2 linked regions of the Magnetococcus sp. PR-3 genome follow. The protein of the gene in region 1 binds, or shares a complex with, the protein of each later gene. Links are inferred from orthologs where the notes say so. Each region holds a gene or a part of one and is shown in the gene's direction. Other genes may lie near its edges.

Region 1 (5,144 bases):
GCTTTGGGGCTCAGAGCCAAACCCACACCATACTTATACTCTGAACCATCACGCAGCAGTGCTGCATCATCATAAACATGACGGTTCATGCCGACATTCACTGATACATTCGTCTTATTACCCAGAGCATGCATCAGCTTAAACTCAATCCCCTGCCAATAACGGCCGACATCTTTCTGAGTATCTACATCATGAGACAAGGTGACCTGACCACGGTACTTGTTCAAGGTATAGGCTGCAATGGCCTTGCCCCCAAACGTTGTATAGGTGGAGGGAGGTTCGGAGGTCGATTGACCACCCGTATCAGGCGCACCACGTGATGAGTGATTGGATGCAATAAAACCTTGCACGTTCAACTTCAGGCGCTTCGTAGGCTTCATTTCCAGCTCTACCGCCACATTTTTGTCTGCATAGTTTTCCATTTCCCGCTTGAGATGGCGGGCAATGTTTGACGTAGCAGTCAATGTTACAGCCAGCTTTCGCCAGTGGGTTTTAACCACAACGACAGGCGTCAATGTAACGACAGAGTCACTAACCTTATCATCTTTTGTTTTTAGAAGATTGTCCTCAAAGCTGTAAGCAGCTGTCAACTTAGGGGTAACCCTGAAGATACCAACAGGAATGCCTCGCGCTCCACGTTCTGCACGCAGATCACCCAGAATACTCCACACAAGCAGGAACAAGAATAACGTGACCCCTGCTGTGTAGCGCTGTCCGGTGCTATGTCTAAGCGCGGATTGCATCTGTTTGGTTAGCCCTTCACGGGTAATGGGCAATCACTGCCCGGATTATTAATACTCGGATAAATGAGCTGTCGCAGAATGGTACTTCAAGACCTCACGACAGCGGTCACTTCCATTTATCTTCTGGCACATTTTTCAGCGCGCTAAACATCAATGCAACACTTAGGCCACTTAACAAACCTCTTTCAAAAAACATTCAAAATCATACGTAAAACCTAAATGCAACAACCTGCCCAAATCATTCACCTTTCCCCATAAAAAAAGGGGCGGCATAAAGCCACCCCTTTTTACAAACACTTACAAATCAGCAAAAAAGCACTATGCCACCCGCACCACACCATTCTCGATTGATACGGGTACGGCAACCAACCCTGGTTTATCGGCTGGATCGGGATCGGTACAAGCCCCCGTGGTTAGATCAAACACCCAATTATGAACACGGCACTCAACTTTTTGCCCATGATCAACCCCTTTACATAGCGAGGTTTTGGCATGCGGACAACGACTCTGCCAAACTTTGACACTCTCATCGCCATCACGGTAAACAATTAAGTTACCCTCACCATAAGCCACACAGGACATCTTCTCTAACGGGAACTCATCAACCTGCCCCAACACGTCATCAGGCTGCTCCTGCTCTTGGTCCCCTTCAACTTCTGGCACCAGATCCAAGTCACGCAGGACCTGAATGGCATCCAACACCTTATTTAACCCTGCAGCCGGGAAAGCCATCAAGACGGCATCAAGAATTTCTTCTTTAGTTGCACCAGCCTTTAAAGCTTTTGGTGCATATTGCCGCAATCCACGCTCAGTCCCTACCGTTACTTTAGTCACGATTTGGATTAAACAACGTGTTTTATCATCTAGAGCTTGTACACTCTCTTTATAGAATGTTAACAAACTGGTTGCAGCAGCTGGACGTGCAGCCGCCAAATAGCGTAACGCTTTCGACATAGTATCTCTCCAACGGGAATCCAGGTGTGCGTAACGCGCGCACATCACGCACACCAAACCAGACAGCCCCTCATTTCATCCAATGGTTACCCCTAAGGGTCAACCACGCTCCAGAACCTATTCAAGATACGCCACAGCACTGACCTTTATACGCTGTCAACGTATTTTTTGAATTTCACTCAATCTAACACTTGACAAACACCGTCATGCTCGACAAAATCTTCCGACCTGCGCTCTACCCATCTTTGTCATTTTAAAGAAGGCACCAAATTTTTTTGGTGATGAGATCAGGTCTTCAACCTTGGGCTCGCAGGATTGCACCCCAACCACTGACGCTCCACACGGAACCGAGCATCCGACCAGGGAACCCGCACCCATACCGGGCAGCCGGAACTCAAGACCAGCTTTATCGCACGAAACCATCTAGAAATCTAGTTTCACCCAGTCAGGGCTACATGAGCATCATGTAATCCCCCTTTAATGTCATGGTGTGAAATGTTAATCGCGTGACAAGGAAACACCCCAATGAGCATTCAAACGCAACTCGGCCAACGCATGAAAGAGGCGATGCGTAATAAGGACAGCGAAACCCTCTCTGCCCTTCGCATGCTCAAAGCGGCATTACTCAATGAAGAGAAAGCCGGCAAAGGGGATGTTACCGATACAGATGCTATCCGGGTGATTCGTAGCCAGATAAAGCAGCGGCGGGATTCAGCCACAGCCATGCGTGACGGTGGGCGAGAAGAAGCCGCTGCCAAGGAAGAAGCAGAGGTCACCATACTGGAAGCTTTTCTACCTGAGCCACTCAGTGATGATGAGATGCAAGCTTTGGTTGAGCAAGCCATGACCACAACAGGTGCAGACTCTATTAAAAAAATGGGGGCTGTGATGGGGTGGTTAAAAAAGAACAGTGATGACCGGGCCGATTTTGGCAAGTTATCTGCCATGGTTAAGGGTCGTCTGGGTTAATCCCAGTCGTGGCTTATTTCCCAGACAGCTACCTTGATCAACTCAAGGAGCGGGTGGATATTATTGATGTTGTAGAGCGCCAGCTCCCTCTAAAAAAGAGAGGCCGAAACTGGCTTGGGCTCTGCCCTTTTCATCAGGAGAAGACCCCTTCTTTCAATGTTAACCAGGAGAAGGGTTACTACAAATGCTTTGGGTGCGGAGCCAGTGGAGACGCCATTAAGTTTCTACAGCAAACGCGGGGCATGCCCTTTGAAGAGGCGATTCGGGAGTTGGCGGCACAAAGCGGGCTACCGCTTCCTGAAAGAAGCAAAGAAACACCCGCCCAGGCTCAGGCTCGGGATAAAAGGGGCAAGCTACGCAGCCTGCTGGAAGAGACTAAGCGTTTTTTCCAAGGCCAGCTTAAAGCCCCAAACGGGCGCATGGCCCGAGAATATTTACATCGTCGCGGTTTAACGGCAGAGACCATATCCAGCTATGAACTGGGCTTTGCACCGCCAGGATGGCGCAACCTGCTTGATTTTTTTGGCGGGGGGGATGCGGCTGTTGAGATCATGCTGGATGCTGGGCTATTGATCAAAAAAGATGATGGCACCGTTTACGACCGCTTTCGAAACCGGGTTATTTTTCCCATTCTTGACAGTCGTGGCCGGTGTATCGCTTTTGGTGGCCGTGTTTTAACCGATGAGAAACCGAAGTACATCAACTCACCAGAGACTGCGCTGTACAATAAAAGCGATGTGCTCTATGCCCTCAGCCATGCGCAAGAGCGCTGGAGCAGAGGTGAAATGGCACTGGTGGTTGAAGGCTATATGGATGCGGTTATGCTGGCAGAATATGGCTTTTCCGGTACCGTGGCTACCCTGGGAACAGCGGTTACCGATCAGCATTTAAAGCGATTATGGCAACGCACCAATCGGCTGATCTTCTGTTTTGATGGTGATACCGCTGGACGCCGTGCCGCGTGGCGGGCTTTAGAGCGCGGCCTAAACGGCTTACAGGCCGACCGACATATGCAGTTTCTTTTTCTACCAGACGGGGAGGACCCCGACTCTCTGGTACAAAAAGAGGGGGTTGCTAAGTTTAAAGAACGCGCCAAACGCGCCATCAGCCCCATGCAACTGATCCATAAGGTAATGGGGAAACAACTGGATCTCTATACACCCGAGGGACGCGCAGCTGCCGCACACCGCATACGCCCCTTAATTTCCAGTGTGGCCGATCCAGTGCTGCGCCAACTGTATGCAGATGATTTAGGGGACAAACTTGGCGGGTTAAGGGGAGAACAACTGCTGCAAGGGGTCGCACCAAACCAGATGCAAGCGCCGACAGCGCCCTGGCAAACCTCCCCCTCCCAGCCCCCCTGGACACCACCACCAAGGTCCGCGCCCGCCCCAACACAAGGCGCCCCTGAAAAAAGAAGCTGGCAACCTGCTTTTAAGAAAAAACAGGCTTGGCAAAAAACCGGGGCACCAACCCTGGAACAAGAGGTCTCAACGTTACGTCTAGGTGGTGAGACCAAAGGTCGAGATTTTGAACAGGTATTGATTGCATCAGCACTTCGATCACCGGTTCTTTTACAAGAAAATCTCGAAGAATTAGATAAAGCAAAGTTGAAAAGCTCTCAACTTTATCAATTATTGACCGAACTGTTGAGTGTAGCACCTGACTTAGTCGAGTTGGACCACACAGACGTCTTTCCTATCGATCAGCTAAGCGATAGACAGTCTGTCTTACTGGCTAAGCGTATTTTGAGAGAAGAAGAAACACCTTTGGATGATCCCGTCAGGGAGTTTGAAGGTGCGTTAAAGGCTGTGCAATCACGACAATTGGAAGAAGAAATCGTAGAGGCCAAAGCCCGTATTCGTCAAAACGATCGGGATACCATTGATAAAGACCTCCAACGACTGAACTTTCTATTGGAAGAGAGAGCACGGCTTAAGCAGCGTTAGATTGGGTATCTAACGCTGACGATCGGCAAACACCGTGTAATGGACGGAAAAGGTAACATGGCCGAGGATAACAAGCGCGAAGACATGAAAAAGCTCATCGCCCGCGGTAAAGAGCGGGGCTTCTTGACCTATGATGAGGTCAACGATGTGCTTCCCAACGACATGAACTCTGCAGAGGATATGGAAGATGTTGTCGGTCTCCTCGACAACATGGGTATCAATCTGGTTAATGACGAGAACGAAGAGACAGCTCAAACAAAGAGCACCTCTAATGCCCGTATCGGCAATCTCGATAACCTAGATGAAGATATCGCCGAGGAGCCTATCGCCATCTCCGATTTTGATGCTGAGAGTGACGATGATGATAGCGAGGACAGTGAAGAGAGCGGCCGTAGCGATGGGGCCATCGAGGATATTGATCTAGGTAAGACAGATGACCCTGTACGTATGTATTTACGTGAAATGGGTTCGGTGGAGTTGCTCACCCGAGAAGGTGAGATCGCCATCGCCAAGCGTATCGAAGAAGGCT
Region 2 (4,314 bases), on another replicon or contig:
GGGCATGGGTGGAATATGGCATATGACGGTCATATCCGTTGCGGCGTAAGGGCTTGCGCGGTGCGCACCTGGGATGGTAGGGGCCTATGGGGTGGTTTGATCATGAGGCCAAGGGTGATGTCTGCCCGTGATCCTCTTTAATACAGAGACCTTACGATCGAACTTGCTGTTTAGGCATCATACCGGCGCTGGCAAAGCTAAACACCCGCTTGCCGGCCACAATCACATGGTCTAAAACGTGGACATCAATGGGGTTTAAGGCCTGCATGAGATGGCTGGTAAGCAGAATATCATCTTGTGAAGCCTTGGGATTACCCGATGGATGGTTATGGGCCAGGATGACATGGGCCGCTTTATGCCGAATGACCAGTTCAACCACCTGACGGGGGTGAACATGGGCCTGCCGTACCGTACCCTCGGTGACCAGGGCAGGAAACAGCAGGCGACACTGTGCGTCCAAACAGAGGACGTAAAAGACCTCCTCCATGCGACCAGCCATTAACGGCATCAGGTAATCACGTACGGCATCTGCCCGGTTTAAAGGGGGTTTGGTGCGGGTGGCGGCATCGTGTTGATAGCGTCGGGTAAGGGCGGGTAGCAGGGTTAAAAACAGCGCAGCGGTTTCCCCCATGCCTTCGACCGAAGCCAGATCCACCGGGTCGGCTTCCATCACCGCCGATAAGGAGCCAAAGCGCTGCACCAAGCGGTGGGCAATGGGGTTGGTATCCCGTCTGGGCAGGGCATAAAACAGTGCCAATTCCAATATTTGATGGTCTTCAAAGCCATCCAGCCCTTCTTGGGCAAAACGGTTACGCAGACGATCCCGGTGTCCACCATGCAGGGTGGGCTCTTTGGACTTGGTCTTATGGTTTGATTTTGCTTGGGCCATTTGCTTATGCAGTCGCTTGGCTTACAATGAATGGGTTGTGTATATCTGGCGTATTGTAAAACGGATAACCGGCCTATGCATGGTTTTTTGCGTATCCGTTTCATTCCACCGTATAAAAGGTAGATCATGGAAGAGACCCCCCCGACCATGGATGTTCCGCCCCCACCATTGGAGGAGCCCCCGTACCCGATGGATGCTCAAGCAGAAGCGCTGCCTCCTCAGGGTATGGCATCTTTAGAAACCAGCACCGCAATGGAACAGGACCCCGATGCACCCAAAAAGCGTGCAACCTGGTCCCGTGAGGCAGAACAGTCGGTTTTAGGGGCGGTGTTGTTGGATAACAACGTCATGGATTCCGTGGCTGACTCTCTCTCCCCGGATGATTTTTACATGGGTGCGCACCGTAAGATCTATCAGGCGATGTTGGAGCTGATGGAACGGGGTGAACCGCTGGATCCCGTGGTACTGCGTCAATATTTGGAACGGTCCGATGAGCTGGATGGGGTGGGGGGACCGGTCTATTTGGCAGAGTTGGTTACCACCGTACCAACCGCGGCCAACGCCAAAGCCTATGCCCGTATGGTGCGGGATAAGGCACTGTTACGCAGTTTGGCCCAGACCGCCACCGAAGTGGTGGAGAATTGCCACGGGAGTGAATCCCCCGTGGATCAGATTTTGGAAGAGGCCGAGCAGAAGATCTTTCAACTGGGGGAGTCGAAAGACAGCAGCCGGTCCAGCTACCATGATATGAAGAGCATCATGGTGCCGGTGTTTGAAAAAATTGAATCGTTGATGGAGCAAAAGAGTGCGGTCACCGGTGTCCCCACCGGGTTTGTAGATCTGGATCGTCAGTTGGCGGGGTGTCAGCCTTCAGATCTCCTTATTCTGGCTGGGCGTCCTTCCATGGGTAAAACGGCGCTGGCTATGAACATTGCCGCCAATGCCGCCCTACACCATAACGAGGCTGTAGGTGTGTTCTCTCTGGAAATGTCCAAAGAACAGTTGGCCATGCGTATGCTGGCGTCTGAAGCACGGATGGATGCCCAGGCCATGCGGATTGGTAACATCCGTACCAACGATTATCAAAACCTGACCAACACCGCGACTTTGCTCTCAGATGCACCGATCTATATTGATGATACTCCGGCTATTTCCATTACCGCCATGCGGGCCAAATGTCGCCGTTTAAAGCGGGATAAAGGGCTGAAGCTCATTGTGATCGACTACCTACAGTTGATGCGGGGCAGTACCAATACCGATAACCGGGTGCAGGAGATCTCCCAAATTAGTCAGGGTTTAAAGGCCATTGCTAAGGAGATGTCGGTACCGGTTATTGCGCTTTCTCAGCTCTCTCGTTCGGTGGAACAGCGGCCGGATAAACGCCCCATTCTCTCCGATTTGCGGGAATCAGGAAGTATTGAGCAGGATGCGGATGTGGTGATGTTTGTCTTCCGGGAAGAGTACTATAAACGGGATGATATTGATCTAAAGGGTAAGGCCGAAGTGATCGTGGCCAAACAGCGGAATGGTCCCGTGGGTATTGTAAACTTGGCTTTTCAGAACCAATTTACCCGCTTTGAAAACTTTGCCAACCGGGAAGAGTATTAACCACCCTATGGTGGCCTGAAGAGGGTGGCCCCCCCTTTATGCTGTGGTTTATGGGGTATAGGCATGTTGGCTGTTGGTAGGGTATATCGGCCATGCTGTAAAGGGGTTGGCTTAAGGTTTACAACCCCGTACCATCAGCTTTACATGTTGGTATGGTGGGACAAAACAGGGGTGTATACTCAGTTTTGCAGCCCAGCATAAAAAATAGGTTTTAGCTCTATTACCAATGGGAGCACACCGATGCAGAACTCTACCCCATGGTCCCATCGCCCCACCTGGTTGGAAGTGGATATGGCGGCACTACGCCATAATCTACGTATCGCCCGTAAAGCCACAGGGGAAGATGTGGCCCACTTTCCTGTCATTAAAGCGGATGGCTACGGAACCGGTGCCATTGGGGTGGCCCATGCACTGGAAGAGGCCGATGGTTTCTGTGTGGCCTTGGTTGAAGAGGCTGAGCAGTTACGTGTGGCGGGAATTGGCAAACGTATTATGCTCTTTTCCGGGCTCTATCCTGGCTTAGAAGAACGGGCGATCCGTGCGCGTGTCGAGCCTTTTTTAAGTGATGAAGTGGATCTTGACCGGCTCTGGCAGGCTGCCAAACAGATCGGTCCTATCCGTATACATATTAAAGTGGATACCGGCATGGCAAGGTTGGGTTACCACCCTGAGGCCATCCCTGAACTGTTGGAAAAATTGGCGGGTATGCCAGAGCTGGAACTGGCAGGTTTGGTGTCCCATATGGCCTGTGCTGATGATCGGGCAGGCCCCATCACCGACCATCAGCTCGCGGTGATGGCACCGATTCTGGAACACCCCTTCGTTCAAGAAAAACAGCTGGGGCTATCCTTTGCCAACTCAGCGACCATATTGGGGCATACTCAGGCACATTATGAGTGGGTCCGTCCGGGAATTATGATCTATGGGGCTTCACCTTTTCATCCCTACACAACTGCGGCAGAAGAGGGGCTGCAACCTGTGGTGAAATGGATAACCCACATCCAGCGCATCCATACGCTCCCCAAAGGTCGCTCTTTGGGGTATGGCCATACCTTTACAGCACCACGTCAAACCCGTATTGCACAACTTCCTGTGGGTTATGCCGATGGCTACAACCGCCTGCTCAGCAACAAGGGACACGTACTCATTGCCGGGCAACGCTGCCCCGTTGTAGGGATTGTCTGTATGGATCAGATTGCTGTGGATATTACGGATCTGCCGGGGGAGATACAACAGGGGGACGAGGTGGTGCTCTTGGGGGTGCAGAAGGGGGCAGAGATGACATTGGAGGAGATGTCGAACCAGTTACAGACCATCCCTTATGAAATCCTCACCCGTATCGGTCCCAGGGTACCCCGTCGCTACCGCGAAGGGGATGTACTATCAAGCTGTTTTGGTTAACGTACATTTTCCATCATGGCTTCAAGCATCTGACGTTTTTTCTGCATGCGCTGTAGTCCATTTTCCTTATGGACGACCAACAAACTCAGATCATCTTGCCGTTCGGCCACAAAGCGATCCAGGTCCACCAAACTCTGTTTAAGGGTCTCGATCGCGTGTTCCCTGCGTTGTGCTGTCATCGACATGGTCATCGTCATTCCTAGCCAATTTAGACACGAATGCATATCGCACTCGTATGACGTTCCTTGTTCTTAAGTGTGTATCCATCCTAAATCTGGTGACGTTGTGTTGCATTGATGGGGATCAACCCCTATTGATGCGCCTAAGCTTTCCTATCTCCCTATAAAACCTGCTTGGCACCCCCCTTGCTCATAAGGTTGGTGGATGGACCTTATTCCCTAACCCCTGTTGGGACC

Evidence for each region.
Region 2: the proteins of dnaG (region 1) and dnaB are in contact, whole or in part, in a crystal structure (PDB 2R6A), measured with the Geobacillus stearothermophilus proteins. The link is inferred for Magnetococcus sp. PR-3 from one-to-one orthologs. Residues at the interface, in WP_049624496.1 of Geobacillus stearothermophilus: Lys456, Leu457, Leu458, Pro459, Ala460, Asn463, Ala464, Leu467, Leu535, Leu536, Ile537, Ala538, Gln544, Glu545, Asp548, Tyr549, His552; in WP_033016901.1 of Geobacillus stearothermophilus: Ser13, Glu15, Ala16, Gln18, Glu91, Leu92, Asp94, Ala95, Val96, Pro97, Thr98, Ala99, Ala100, Asn101, Tyr104, Tyr105, Ile108.

The regions. Positions count from the first base shown.
Region 1 is NZ_JBAHUQ010000019.1:25,550-30,693, forward strand. The notes cover bases 2,179-5,144. They hold dnaG (DNA primase), read left to right. Parts: upstream 2,179-2,674; coding sequence 2,675-4,615; downstream 4,616-5,144. Other genes in these bases: V5T57_RS12005 (GatB/YqeY domain-containing protein), read left to right, coding at 2,223-2,666; rpoD (RNA polymerase sigma factor RpoD), read left to right, coding at 4,673-5,144. Also shown: V5T57_RS11995 (outer membrane beta-barrel protein), read right to left, coding at 1-743; V5T57_RS12000 (Rieske 2Fe-2S domain-containing protein), read right to left, coding at 1,062-1,697. UniProt on the Escherichia coli protein: RNA polymerase that catalyzes the synthesis of short RNA molecules used as primers for DNA polymerase during DNA replication.
Region 2 is NZ_JBAHUQ010000006.1:61-4,374, forward strand. Bases 398-3,256 are described here. They hold dnaB (replicative DNA helicase), read left to right. Parts: upstream 398-1,015; coding sequence 1,016-2,497; downstream 2,498-3,256. Other genes in these bases: radC (RadC family protein), read right to left, coding at 398-889; alr (alanine racemase), read left to right, coding at 2,738-3,256. In the rest of the region: more of radC, read right to left, coding at 152-397; more of alr, read left to right, coding at 3,257-3,898; V5T57_RS05755 (hypothetical protein), read right to left, coding at 3,895-4,083. UniProt on the Escherichia coli protein: The main replicative DNA helicase, it participates in initiation and elongation during chromosome replication. Travels ahead of the DNA replisome, separating dsDNA into templates for DNA synthesis.